Regions from separate parts of the Vagococcus penaei genome, predicted to be linked through region 2. Evidence: a T-box and tRNA genes for the amino acid it is inferred to sense, from the RefSeq annotation. Region 2 holds a T-box; the other holds one or more tRNA genes.

Region 1 (7,215 bases), 280 kb from region 2:
CCACGTAACCTAAAGCGTTTCAAAGCATCATAATCGACTAATTTTTCTAAATCAGCATATTGAATGACATCAATTTTTTGAAGTTCATGACTCGTTCGGAAGCCATCAAAAAAATTGATAAATGGTAGACTTGCTTTTAAACTTGCTAAATGCGCCACTGCAGATAAATCCATGACTTCTTGAACGGAACTCTCAGCCAACATGCAGAACCCCGTTTGACGTGCTGCCATGACATCTCCATGATCACCAAAAATACTTAGTGCATTCGTAGTTACTGCACGACTTGCAACATGAAATACTGTCGGTAATAGTTCTCCAGCAATCTTGTACATATTAGGGATCATTAATAGTAATCCCTGAGATGCGGTATATGTCGAGGTTAAAGCACCCGTTTTTAACGATCCATGTACGGCTCCAGCAGCACCGGCTTCTGATTGCATACTGATAACTTTCGGAACTTCACCAAATAAATTGGGGCGTTCTTTCATTGACCATTCCTCAACAACTTCAGCCATTGTTGAACTCGGCGTAATCGGATAAACCGCTGTAACCTCTGTAAATGCATAAGAAATATAAGCTGCAGCTGTATTACCATCCATAGTTATTTTATGTGTCATTTGTCACACCTTCTTTTAACTTTCTAATTGCTATCCATTGACTTTTTCAACTAATTCATCCACAAAGCCTTGCAATAAATCGAGGTCTTCACCTTCAGCATTATGTTCAATACATACTAATTCAGCACCTCTTGTAGCACCGGCCTTTTCAAATTGAGTCACAAAATCACGTGCTGATTGGCAATAGTACTCACCATACTCTGTATCACCTGATCCCACAACGCCAAAAATTTGGTCTGTTAATTCTTCATCTGCTAAATCTTCAAAAAAGTCTTCAATTTCATACGGTAAATCACCATCGCCATATGTATAAGTTGCGACAATACAAATATCTGCATCATCAAAAAAATCTGATTCAACATCTGAACATTCTTCACGCTCTACTTCTAAACCTGCATCAATTAATTTATCTTCTATAATTTCAGAAATCTCTTCTGTATTACCAGTCATACTTGCGTAAACTATTTTTGCCAACGTCATAAAAAAACCTCACATTCTTATATTTATATAAAAATTTCACAAGTTATACAAATCAATTCTAACATAAAAATTTGCTAAGATGAATGCTCTGAATCAAAATTAACCAATTTTTATTTAGATAAAAAAAAGCCGTAAAATTGGGAGTCAATCCAATTTTACGGCTTTTTAAGGCTCTATAATTTAAAGGACTGATGAATCAAAATTTGATTCATCAGTCCTTTTTTAGTTTATTTAAATATAAAACATGTCGTCTATCTAGTAAAATTTAAGTACCACCAAAAATCTAAGATAGAAAGGACGACATGTCGTGAATAATCATATCAAAAAAATGCTACGAATTACAGATGAACATTTATATTTAACAAATACGGAGGAAGCTAAAGTTAAAGGAAAGAACTCTTTAATTATCTTTGGCATCTATTCTCCCATGCCTTCGGCTTGTAAATCCTGTGGGTCAACTGTTGTTGATAATGAAGGAAAAAGTGTGGTTGTTAGGAATGGAAAAAAAGAAGTAACTATTCGATTAGATTCTTATCAAAATATGCCTACTGTTTTAAAACTAAAGAAACAACGATTCCATTGTAAAAACTGTTCTCACAATTGGACCGCACAGTGTTCTATTGTTGAAAAAAATTGTCATATCAGTAAATTTATTACTTTGAAGATTTTAGAATTATTAACTGAGAAAATCTCTATGACAGTTATATCTAAACAATGCCAAGTTTCTTTAACTACAGTTTTAAGAGTTCTTAAGTCCGTTGAATCACAGCTCCCACAACAACTTAAACCTCGATCTTTTCCAGAAGTTTTAATGGTAGATGAGTTTAGATCTCACGCTAGTTATGAAGATAAAATGAACTTCATATGTGCTGATGGGAAAACAGGTGAATTAGTGGACGTTTTACCTAGTAGGAAATTAGAGAAAATCATTCCTTACTTTAATCGCTCTTCATTGGAGGAACGGAGAAAAGTTAAATTTTTAGTAACAGATATGAATGCAGCTTACTTTCAATTGACTAAAACAGTCTTTCCTACTGCTAAGCTAGTCATTGATCGATTTCATATTGTAAAGCATTTGAACACTGCTTTTAATGATTTGAGAGTACGAGAAATGAAGACATTAGTTGCCAACAAGAAAAATTCAGAAGCCAATAAATTAAAATCAAACTGGAAATGTCTTCTGAAAAATCAAACAACTATTTCCATTTCAGAATTCAAAACCTGGAGAAGCTTTCCTTCTCCAAAGCATCCTCTTTTAACGGAATCTATGATGATTGATCGACTACTTTCATTCTCTTCTAATCTAAAAGAAGCTTATGATATCTTTCATTTACTAATGTATCACTTTAGAAACAAAGATGACCAGTCATTTTTCGAACTATTGAAAGATTTACCCGATAGCTTGGATAGACAATTTAGAAATAAAATAGACAATCTGATTTCCTACGAGGAAGGTATTCGAAATGCCCTAAAATATAATTTTTCCAATGGAAAAATCGAAGCTAAGAACACTCATATAAAAACTCTTAAAAGAGTTTCCTACGGGTTCAACTCCTTTACGAATATGCGCATAAGAATTTTCTTGATAAACGGCCTTATTAAAATTAAATAACTAAAAAAGATGATAAATCTGAGAATAATCTCAAATTTATCATCTCATATATCCGACTCATCAGTCCGATTTGACAAAGAGCCCTTTTTAATTAAGGTTTAACTACAAATAACCAAGCCTTTGCTTCATCAAGTAAACTAGGTTGATTTTGTGCAGCCTCATTCACCTCAACGACTGTTCCCGAAACAGGTGATTCATATTCAACTACAGCTTTTTCAGCTTCTAGCTCAACAACTTCGTCACCTAATTCAACAATTGTACCGACTTTTGGAAAAGAAGCAAAACTAATTTTTCCTAAATCATCTTGTGCTTGTTCAGACAAACCAACTCTAATCAAGTCTCCTTCTTCTTTAATCCATAAATTTTTATCAGTCATCAATTTTACCTCCTAATTTAAAAATGCTTCCTCATATTCTTTTTCCTTAAAACCAAGTAATACCTGATTATTGGCTAATAGCATAATCGGACGCTTAATAAGCATACCATCAACTGTCAAACGACTTGCCGCTTCTTCCACAGTAAATTCATTAACAATATCTTTCAGATGCTGCTCCCGATATTTGATACCACTAGTATTAAAGAAACGTCGAATAGGATAATCATTATCATTCATCCATGTAATTAATAAATCTTTTGCTGGTGGTTCTTCTATCATATTAATTATCTTGTAATCAATCGCGTGCTCATCTAACCAGACTTTAGCTTTTTTGCAAGTTGAACACTTTGGGTACCAATAAAACGTTACCATTATATCAACCTCTCTTTCTCTATTGTAGTATATCATAGTCATTTATAAAAAAATATCCTAGACTAATAATGTTTAAAAAAATTAGTAAACTATGTTATAATTGATTAGTTAGTTAGCCGATTACAATATTACTTTAGGAGGCCCCTATGAAGAAATCATCGAGTAATAAAGAAGATTACCTAAAAGCGATTTATGAGAATAATGGTATTGATGAATTCGTTTCTAATAAAACCTTATCGCAACATTTAAATGTCTCACCTGCTTCAGTCACAGAAATGGTAGAAAAACTTCAAAGTGACGGCCTTTTAGAATATAAGCCTTATACTGGTGTCAAATTAACATTAAATGGTCTTAATCAAACCATTACAATCATCAGAAATCATCGAATTATCGAAACCTTTCTATATGACAAACTAGGCTATTCACTTCATGATTTGCACCATTTATCTGAAGAATTAGAACACGTTAAAGATCCTATCTTTTTTGATCGCTTATTTACATACTTAAGTAAACCAAAAACTTGCCCGCATGGTGGAATCATTCCAACACATGATAACTATCGAGAGCCTTCTTTAATACCTATTTCTGATTTTAAACCAGGTGATTCCTTAATAATTGGCCGCGTTATGGATGATACTTCCGTTTTAAATTATATGTCGTCAATTAACTTAACGGTAGGTGATACTATCCATATAGTAGATATTGATCATTTTAACGAATTGATTGTCTTTACAATTAATCAATCAGATAAAACATTTCATATTAGCCTAAAACAAGCACACTTGATTTTTTCTAGTTATACTTAAACTGTTGGAAGTTAAATCTCCAACAGTTTTTTACTAAATTCGTACAATAAAAGATGAGAAAAAAGAAGATAGAATATGAGAAAACTCAATCTATCTTCTTTTTATTTTATATACTAATCAATAATTATATACTGGGCTAGCTGGATTCGAACCAACGAGTGACGGAGTCAAAGTCCGTTGCCTTACCGCTTGGCTATAGCCCATTAAAAAAGGCGACTGATGGGAATCGAACCCACGCGTGTCGGAACCACAATCCGATGCGTTAACCACTTCGCCACAATCGCCATATTAAAAAAATGGAGGGAGGCAGATTCGAACTGCCGAACCCGAAGGAGCGGATTTACAGTCCGCCGCGTTTAGCCACTTCGCTATCCCTCCAAAATGGCGCAAGACAGAATCGAACTGCCGACACACGGAGCTTCAATCCGTTGCTCTACCAACTGAGCTACTGCGCCTAAACGGTCCCGACGGGATTTGAACCCGCGATCTCCTGCGTGACAGGCAGGCATGTTAACCCCTACACCACGGAACCATTTAAAAAGTTTATGGATTCGAACCATCTATTCTTATTGGCTAAATAAGACTTTTCCCATCTGAAAACTTTATATATTTATTGTTATGACCCGTACGGGAATCGAACCCGTGTTACCGCCGTGAAAGGGCGGTGTCTTAACCGCTTGACCAACGGGCCTATTATCTATCTAGCATGGCAATGTCCTACTCTCACAAAGAGAAACCCTTCACTACCCTCGGCGCTAAGAAACTTAACTACTGTGTTCGACATGGTTACAGGTGTATCCTTCTTGCCATTATTACCATACTATAAAATAAACTGGGCTAGCTGGATTCGAACCAACGAGTGACGGAGTCAAAGTCCGTTGCCTTACCGCTTGGCTATAGCCCATTAAAAGGGCGACTGATGGGAATCGAACCCACGCGTGTCGGAACCACAATCCGATGCGTTAACCACTTCGCCACAATCGCCATAATACTATTAAAATAAAAAATCTAACTAATACCGGCGGCCGGGGTCGAACCGGCACGCCCTTGCGGGCACAGGATTTTGAGTCCAGCGCGTCTGCCAATTCCGCCACGCCGGCATATATTAATTAGAAAAAGGCGGTAACCGGATTTGAACCGATGATAAAGGTGTTGCAGACCTCTGCCTTACCACTTGGCTATACCGCCATACCATATTAAAACTGGGCTAGCTGGATTCGAACCAACGAGTGACGGAGTCAAAGTCCGTTGCCTTACCGCTTGGCTATAGCCCAATAAAAAAAGGCGACTGATGGGAATCGAACCCACGCGTGTCGGAACCACAATCCGATGCGTTAACCACTTCGCCACAATCGCCATAATACTATTGAAGCAACAGGGGTAGTAGGACTCGAACCCACGCTGACGGTTTTGGAGACCGTAGTTCTACCACTAAACTATACCCCTATAAAAATGGAGGGAGGCAGATTCGAACTGCCGAACCCGAAGGAGCGGATTTACAGTCCGCCGCGTTTAGCCACTTCGCTATCCCTCCAAAATGGCGCAAGACAGAATCGAACTGCCGACACACGGAGCTTCAATCCGTTGCTCTACCAACTGAGCTACTGCGCCTAAACGGTCCCGACGGGATTTGAACCCGCGATCTCCTGCGTGACAGGCAGGCATGTTAACCCCTACACCACGGAACCATTTAAAAAGTTTATGGATTCGAACCATCTATTCTTATTGGCTAAATAAGACTTTTCCCATCTGAAAACTTTATATATTTATTGTTATGACCCGTACGGGAATCGAACCCGTGTTACCGCCGTGAAAGGGCGGTGTCTTAACCGCTTGACCAACGGGCCTTATTTATTATTTTACGGAGAGTAAGGGATTCGAACCCTTGAGACAGTTATTACCGCCTACATGATTTCCAATCATGCTCCTTCGGCCAACTCGGACAACTCTCCAAGCTTTAGCTTTTAATGACTCTTTAAAAGGACTCCGGCAGTAGGACTCGAACCTACGACATCATGATTAACAGTCATGCGCTACTACCAACTGAGCTATGCCGGAATACTTATAAATGCGTGGCAGCGTCCTACTCTCACAAAGAGAAACCCTTCACTACCCTCGGCGCTAAGAAGCTTAACTGCTGTGTTCGGCATGGTTACAGGTGTATCCTTCTTGCCATCGCCACCACACTTCTATAAGTGTTCTATTTAATTAAGTGATTGCTCACTCAAAACTGGATTTGAAGTTATCATTAACATAAGTGACACCGTTTATTTGGTTAAGTCCTCGATCGATTAGTACTAGTCCGCTCCATACATCACTGTACTTCCACTCCTAGCCTATCTACCTGATCATCTCTCAGGGATCTTACTTTCTTAAAGAAATGGGAAATCTCATCTTGAGGGGGGCTTCACGCTTAGATGCTTTCAGCGTTTATCCCGTCCATACATAGCTACCCAGCAATGCCCTTGGCAGAACAACTGGTACACCAGAGGTATGTCCATCCCGGTCCTCTCGTACTAAGGACAGCTCCTCTCAAATTTCCAACGCCCGCGACGGATAGGGACCGAACTGTCTCACGACGTTCTGAACCCAGCTCGCGTGCCGCTTTAATGGGCGAACAGCCCAACCCTTGGGACCGACTACAGCCCCAGGATGCGACGAGCCGACATCGAGGTGCCAAACCTCCCCGTCGATGTGAACTCTTGGGGGAGATAAGCCTGTTATCCCCAGGGTAGCTTTTATCCGTTGAGCGATGGCCCTTCCATGCGGAACCACCGGATCACTAAGCCCGACTTTCGTCCCTGCTCGAGTTGTAACTCTCGCAGTCAAGCTCCCTTTTGCCTTTACACTCTTCGAATGATTTCCAACCATTCTGAGGGAACCTTTGGGCGCCTCCGTTACATTTTAGGAGGCGACCGCCCCAGTCAAACTGTCCATCTGACACTGTCTCCC
Region 2 (7,215 bases):
AGTAGTAACCAACGCTTAATTGATGTGCAAAAATCGTTAGTAGCTCATCAAGCCGTTATTTGGGATAAGTGTATTGATGCGAGTCGTTACACTAACTAAATAAAATTATCTGACATAAAAAACTATTTGTTGTACAATTAGTGCAAGGAGTGGATTTTATGTCTCGTCTTATAGAAGTTATAGAAACTATTACTGATTATACGGCTATTTTAATTTTAGTTATTGGTGGTGTTAAAAGTTTTATTAATCTTATTCGAATTGAAATCAATAGTGTCGAAGGACGTAAAAAAGCTCTTCATAAAGATATTGAAAAAGTAAATTTAAGTTCTTATATCTTATTGAGTATTCAATTTATGATTATTAGTGATTTGATTCGCACAGTAACGTCAGATTCTTTCAAAACAATTATGTATGTTTCTATTTTAATTATTATTCGTGGCATTACAGCCAAATTAGTTGTCCAAGAAACAACAGTGACAAAACAACATATTGCAGATGATGAGGATAACTAAAAGACGATTAATTGATTTAGTCAATTAATCGTCTTTTTTGTTAGTTAAATGAGCGCAAGTGTATCAATAATTAGTTGGATATTGAGTCCAGTTAAAACAATCACACAAATCCAAGCGGTCCAAACAACCCAGCGTGAATTTTTAAATCGTTTCCCCATGATTTTTTCTGAACTCGTAAAGTAAACGAGTGGAATCATTGAGATAGGTAAAGCGATACTTAAAAAGACTTGAGAATAGATTAATAAATTATCAAGTGCCGTTTCATTGCCACCAAAATAAATTGTACAAATCAATACTGGAATAACGGATAGTAACCGCGTGATGACACGTCTAGCCCATTGTGGTAATTTCATATGAATGAAACCTTCCATAACAACTTGTCCCGTTAATGTACCTGTAATCGTTGAGTTTTGACCAGAAGCCAATAAAGCAACGGCAAATAGCGTACTAAGTAATGGACTGGCAACACCACCAGCAATATTAGGATTTTGTAAAGCATCATATAATGATGAGAACGTACCTAGACTTTCACTGTGACCAAAAAATAGGGCGCTCCCTAAGATTAAAAGTAGACAGTTAATAATAAAAGCAAAGCCTAATTGGATATTTGAATCCCATGTCGCAAATTTGACAGCTCGAGCAATGTGTTCTTCGTCGTTCCGCTTAAATTTACGCGTTTGGGAGATGGCAGAGTGGAGATATAAATTATGAGGCATAACAGTTGCCCCAACAATCCCTAAAGCCATCGTTAATTGACCATGATTTAAGATTTGTTTTTGGGGAATAAATCCTTTTAGCAAGTCGGGAATATTTGGTTGTGAAATAATTACTTCATAGAGAAAGACAAATAAGATTATCGCGACTAAGGTCATGACAATGGCCTCGATTTTTCTAAAGCCTAATTTCATTAAGAGTAGGAGTAATAGCACATCAAAAATTGTCAAAATAACACCGACAATTAAAGGAATGCCAAAGAGTAGATTTAAGGCGATGGCTCCACCAATTACTTCAGCAATATCAGTAGCCATAATGGCTAATTCCGTTACAATCCAAAGGGTGATACCTAACTTTTTACCAGTTTGTTTACGGGTCATTTGGGCTAAATCGAGATGTGTGACAATGCCCAGTTTTGCTGCCATGTACTGTAAAAGCATTGCAATCAAACTAGAAATTAAAATGACAGATATTAGTAAATAACCGTATTTTGCTCCTCCCCCAATAGAGGTAATCCAATTTCCAGGGTCCATATACCCAACAGCAATCAAAGCGCCTGGACCAGAAAAGGCTAATAAATTTTTCCAAAAGTCTTTTGATTCAGGGATTTCAACTGTATCATTAATTTCTTCTAAACTCGGTCCATTCGCATAATGGATGAGTTTTTTACTTTCGTCTTGTCCATTAGTAGACATAAAGATACCAACTCCCATTAGTAATATTGTGTGTTCGTTATTAAGTATAGCGTATTTAGGCAAATAATTAAAATATCTAACGTTATGTTTAAAAAAATTCTTAGGTTAGCTTAAAATTTGACACATCTATGTGAAATAGGTTACGCTTATCATTCAATCAATGAGAATATTGGAGGTTTATCAAACATGCAAAAATTAGTCCGTGTCAGTTTTACTTATATGATTATTGGATTATTATCGGGTATTTATTACCGTGAGTTTACCAAAATTCACGATTTTACCGATAAAACACAATTAAGCGTCTTGCACACGCATATTTTAATTTTAGGAATGTTTTTCTTTTTAATTGTTTTACTATTGGAGAAAAACTTTAAACTAACGGAACAAAAACAGTACAAGCTTTTTTACGCTATTTACAATAGCGGTCTAGGATTAACGATTTTGATGATGTTGATTAATGGGACAACAACTGTTTTAGGTAAAGCCACACATCCAGCGATGGCGGGTATATCTGGCCTAGGTCATATTATTATGACGATTGGGCTAATTTATTTCTTTATTGTCTTGAAAAATGCAGTTAAAATTGTAAAATAAAAAAAGGTAAGCCGCAATTAAGAAGTTGCGGCTTACTTTTTTTTGTTAAATTAATCGTTTAAATGGACTAAAGTATATTTTTTCTTACCCTTACGTACGATGATAAATCGTTCGTCAAATGAGTTAGTAACTGTTACTTCAAAATCTGTGTCTTGAATACGGTCACCATTAATATAGATAGCACCATTGGTAATATCTTCACGTGCTTGACGTTTTGATGGCTCAATTTTAGTTTCAATCAACCAATCAACTAGATTCATTGGTTCTTTACCTATTGTTGATGACGGCATATTTTTGAAACCTTCTTCAATTTGTTTAGCAGATAGTTGTTTTACATCACCAGAGAATAAAGCCGCAGTAATCGTTAAGGCATCATTCAAGGCTTCTTCTCCGTGAACAAAACGTGTCATTTCGCTAGCTAATGTCTTTTGAGCTTCGCGTTTATGAGGTTCTGTTTCAACTTTTTGTGCTAAAACGTTAATATCTTCTTGTGATAAAAAGGTAAAGAATTTTAAGTATTTAACAACATCACGATCATCTTGATTTAACCAGAATTGGTAAAATTCATAAGGTGAGGTTTTTTCAGGATCTAACCAAACAGCACCGCCAGCTGTCTTACCGAATTTTGTGCCGTCAGCTTTCAGCATTAAAGGAATAGTTAATCCAAAGGCCTTTGCTTCAGCACCTTCTTTTTTACGAATTAAATCTAAACCAGCTGTAATGTTACCCCATTGATCAGCGCCACCAATTTGTAAACGTACATCATGGTGTCTGAATAAATGTAAAAAGTCCATCGATTGTAGAATTTGATAAGTAAATTCTGTAAATGAAATTCCCGTTTCTAATCGACTTGAGACAATATCTTTGGCTAACATAGTATTAATATTAAAGTTTTTGCCGTAATCTCTTAAAAAATCTAATAAAGATAATTCTTTTGTCCAATCATAGTTATTTACTAATGATAATTCTTGTTCATTGGCTTCATCAAAAAAGAGTTTCTTCATTTGTTTCGTTAATTTATCTACATTATGTTGAACTTGTTCCATGGATTGTAATTGACGTTCTGATGTTCGGCCACTTGGGTCACCAATCGTTCCAGTTGCGCCACCAATTAAAATAAACGGATGATGCCCGAATTGTTGGAATCGTTTTAGCATCATAAAAGGAATTAAGTGACCAATATGCATACTATCACCAGTTGGGTCAACTCCGCAATAAAGTGAAATTTTGTTGTTTGCTACATAGTCGCGTAAACCTGCTTCATCTGTTTGTTGATTAATTGCATCACGCCATAATAGTTCGTCAATAATATTTGTTGTCATATGTAATACGCTCCTTTATAAAAATATAATAAAAAAGTCCCAGTAGATAAAAATCTACTGGGACGAATGTCAGTTATCCGTGGTACCACCCAAATTGTGTTATTGTGACATAACACCACTTATCAACCTGTTAACGAGCGGTCCCGTTTCTTAATTTAATAAAGTGTAATTCGTTCGCCGTGTTTGTGTTAGCTTTCAGCAAATACTAACTCTCTAAATAACAGTGACAGGAAACTACTAGGCTTCTTAAGAAATACTTATCTTAACTATTAACATAGACGATAACTAATAGAAAGTCAACTATCTTTATCGGATTACGGAGAGGATTAATTACTTCTTCAAGTGGATGACTATGGCATAAAAAGCGTTCCTAGTTGACAACTAGTCGTAAAAGCGTGAAAATCAAGGAGAAGACATTTTAATAGTGTAATAGGAGGAATGCAGCAATGGAAAATTTTGATTTTCAAGCGTCAACCAATATTCTGTTTGGTAAAGGTCAAGTATCTCGTCTACCTGAAGTTTTAGCAACTTATGGTAAAAAGGTATTAATTACTTACGGTGGCGGTAGTATTAAGAAAAATGGTGTATATGATGATGTGATGAACGTTTTGGGCAAAGATTTTGAACTGTATGAGTTAAGTGGCGTTGAACCTAATCCTCGTTTGACAACAGTTGAAAAAGGTGTTGCACTTTGTCGTGAACATAACATTGATGTGATTCTATCACTTGGTGGCGGTTCGACAATTGACTGCTCTAAAACAATCGCGGCAGGCACTTTTTATGAAGGCAATCCTTGGGATTTAATGGGGAATGGTCAATTAGTGGAAAAGGCTTTACCGATTGTGACTATCTTAACTTTAGCTGCTACTGGATCTGAGATGAATGGCGGAGCTGTAATTACCAATATGGCAACAAAAGAAAAATTGAGTTTTGGTAGCCGTTTAGTTGTGCCGAAAGTATCAATTTTAGATCCGACCTATACATTCTCTGTTCCATCTTATCAAACACTTGCTGGGTCATCCGATATTCTTAGCCATTTATTTGAAAATTATTTTAATCAAACACCAAATACAATGGTTCAAGATGGAATCGCAGAAGGATTGATGCGTGCGGTATATCACTATACGCCAATTGCTTTAGAAAATCCACACGATTATGACGCACGTGCAAACTTAATGTGGGCAAGTTCTTTAGCTCTAAATGGCCTAACTGGTAGTGGTAAAAAAGGCGCATGGTCTTGTCACGCGATTGAACATGAATTGAGTGCTTACTATGATATTACTCATGGTATTGGTTTAGCAATTGTGACGCCAAGATGGATGATGCACGTATTAAATGAGGAAACAGCGCCACGTTTTGCTGCATTTGGTCACCGCCTATTTGATTTACCACTTAACAGTGAATCACCGATGGAAACCGCAAAACAAGCTATTCAAAAAGTCTATGAGACATCTAAAGCTTGGGGTGTTCCAATGACTCTAGGGGAAGTTGGTATTGATGACTCATTATTAGAAGAAATGGCAACTCAAGCAGTTAAGCATAGTGCCATTAGTACTGATGGTTATGTGCCATTATCAGTGGAAGATGTTGTATCAATCTATAAACAATCATTAACTGAAATGACTTTTTAATAAGACATTACCTAAATTAATTCCATCAGAAACAGCCTTGACCTATTGATATGGTGAAGGCTGTTTGTTTATTTATATTCAAAATTTCACAAACAACTTATGGTCCAATAGTAATGTTTTCAAGTTTATTAAAAGATAATCTATATTTGAGTAACTTACTCAATATTATCATTAATATTTGCATAAATAGATTTAATTTGATGTGCTTGAAAATAATTCTGATAATCTATATTGAATAGTTTATCTGAAATGATAACATCTAAAATATCTAAATCAGCGTAAGTAAGTAACGTTGAACGATCAAATTTACTTTTATCTGCTAGTAAGTAAATGCTATTAGCCTTATTTAAAATCGTTTTTTTTATATCGTATTCAATGACATCTGAATTCATAATACCATTTTGAATTGATACAGCAGTAGCTGCCATAAACGCTTTATCTACATTATAACGAGTCGATAAGTCATTAACATCTGCCCCAACAAAAGACCGAGTATCTTTACGATAAATATGACCTATAAGGAAGACAGATACGTTTTTTTTCGTTTCGGAAGTAAGAATAACATCTAAACTATTTGTGATAACAGAGACTTGAACATCGTCTGGTAGATAATCAAGAATGTATTTTGTGGTTGTACCAGAATCAATATAAATTAAATCATGTGGTTTAATTAAACTAGCTGCTTCTTTAGCAATAGCTTGTTTCGCTCGTTTGTTTTCAATGTTTCGATTTTGAAAGGATACAAGTGGATTTTTTTTCACGCTAATTCCACCGTATACTTTTTGAAAACGTGCATCCTCGATTATTTGATTAATGTCACGGCGTACGGTATTCATCGAGACATTAAAATGACGTTCAAGTTCTTTTAGTGAGACGAAATGTCTGTCAAGGATGTAGTGCTTCATTAGTTGTGATCTTTTTTCTTTCATAATAATAGCCTCTTTTTACAATTTTTAGTAGTTTTCTTTTTAATGTCATCATGAGTTTATCAAAAAATGATTAACTTGTCATTAGTATTAAAAATTTTTTTGTTTTTTTTGCTTATTTTGATAAAGTTTTGTTGACAGTTGCTCGTAGCTGATGTATATTTATTGTGAAGTTAACCAAAAAAAGAAAACTTAAGCAAGGATATAATCATATCTTGGTTAAGTAGAGGAGGCAATTATGTCAAGTAATGTAAGACAGTTAAGAAATTATATCAACGGCGAGTGGGTTGAAAGTACAACAACCAATTATGAAGTGGTTGTTAATCCAGCAACAAAGGAACCAATTTGTGAAGTTCCATTGTCAACACGAGCAGATTTAGATTTAGCTGCCGAGACAGCGCATGAAGCCTTTTTATCTTGGAAAGAAGTGGCAGTTCCACGACGTTCAAGAATTTTATATAAATTCCATCAATTATTATTAGAAAACAAAGATGAGTTAGCAAAATTAGTTACTATTGAAAATGGAAAGGCTTTATCTGAGTCATATGGTGAAGTACAACGTGGGATTGAGAACGTTGAATTTGCAGCAGGAGCACCAACACTAATGATGGGTGATAATTTATCTTCGATTGCGACAGATGTAGAAGCAGCCGTTTATAAATATCCAGTTGGTGTTGTTGGCGGAATCACACCATTTAACTTCCCAATGATGGTTCCTTTCTGGATGTTCCCAATGGCTATTGCAACAGGGAATACAGTTGTGATGAAGCCATCAGAAAAAACACCAATGTTAATGGAAAAAATTGTTGAGTTATTAACAG

The links. A T-box is a leader RNA that pairs with one kind of tRNA and senses whether it is charged. The one in region 2 lies ahead of tyrS (tyrosine--tRNA ligase), so its partner is inferred to be a tRNA-Tyr.
Region 1: it encodes a tRNA-Tyr, which carries the amino acid that the T-box ahead of tyrS (tyrosine--tRNA ligase) is inferred to sense. The anticodon was not compared.

Annotation. Positions count from the first base shown of each region.
Region 1 is NZ_CP019609.1:2,042,548-2,049,762, reverse strand. It holds gene nifJ (pyruvate:ferredoxin (flavodoxin) oxidoreductase) at 1-617, opposite strand, end outside; gene BW732_RS09795 (flavodoxin) at 648-1,097, opposite strand; gene BW732_RS09790 (ISL3 family transposase) at 1,405-2,709, shown strand; gene BW732_RS09785 (glycine cleavage system H family protein) at 2,801-3,085, opposite strand; gene BW732_RS09780 (arsenate reductase family protein) at 3,098-3,457, opposite strand; gene BW732_RS09775 (metal-dependent transcriptional regulator) at 3,604-4,263, shown strand; tRNA gene BW732_RS09770 (tRNA-Gln) at 4,395-4,466, opposite strand; tRNA gene BW732_RS09765 (tRNA-His) at 4,475-4,547, opposite strand; tRNA gene BW732_RS09760 (tRNA-Tyr) at 4,561-4,641, opposite strand; tRNA gene BW732_RS09755 (tRNA-Phe) at 4,646-4,718, opposite strand; tRNA gene BW732_RS09750 (tRNA-Asp) at 4,723-4,795, opposite strand; tRNA gene BW732_RS09745 (tRNA-Glu) at 4,883-4,954, opposite strand; rRNA gene rrf (5S ribosomal RNA) at 4,968-5,083, opposite strand; tRNA gene BW732_RS09735 (tRNA-Gln) at 5,096-5,167, opposite strand; tRNA gene BW732_RS09730 (tRNA-His) at 5,175-5,247, opposite strand; tRNA gene BW732_RS09725 (tRNA-Leu) at 5,280-5,363, opposite strand; tRNA gene BW732_RS09720 (tRNA-Cys) at 5,381-5,451, opposite strand; tRNA gene BW732_RS09715 (tRNA-Gln) at 5,466-5,537, opposite strand; tRNA gene BW732_RS09710 (tRNA-His) at 5,547-5,619, opposite strand; tRNA gene BW732_RS09705 (tRNA-Trp) at 5,639-5,709, opposite strand; tRNA gene BW732_RS09700 (tRNA-Tyr) at 5,717-5,797, opposite strand; tRNA gene BW732_RS09695 (tRNA-Phe) at 5,802-5,874, opposite strand; tRNA gene BW732_RS09690 (tRNA-Asp) at 5,879-5,951, opposite strand; tRNA gene BW732_RS09685 (tRNA-Glu) at 6,039-6,110, opposite strand; tRNA gene BW732_RS09680 (tRNA-Ser) at 6,126-6,215, opposite strand; tRNA gene BW732_RS09675 (tRNA-Asn) at 6,248-6,321, opposite strand; rRNA gene rrf (5S ribosomal RNA) at 6,334-6,449, opposite strand; rRNA gene BW732_RS09665 (23S ribosomal RNA) at 6,535-7,215, opposite strand, start outside.
Region 2 is NZ_CP019609.1:1,767,417-1,774,631, forward strand. It holds gene nrdG (anaerobic ribonucleoside-triphosphate reductase activating protein) at 1-99, shown strand, start outside; gene BW732_RS08400 (DUF1622 domain-containing protein) at 159-512, shown strand; gene BW732_RS08405 (Nramp family divalent metal transporter) at 557-1,921, opposite strand; gene BW732_RS08410 (DUF2871 domain-containing protein) at 2,108-2,515, shown strand; gene tyrS (tyrosine--tRNA ligase) at 2,566-3,837, opposite strand; T-box leader at 3,893-4,097, opposite strand; gene BW732_RS08420 (iron-containing alcohol dehydrogenase) at 4,284-5,468, shown strand; gene BW732_RS08425 (DeoR/GlpR family DNA-binding transcription regulator) at 5,624-6,397, opposite strand; gene BW732_RS08430 (CoA-acylating methylmalonate-semialdehyde dehydrogenase) at 6,633-7,215, shown strand, end outside.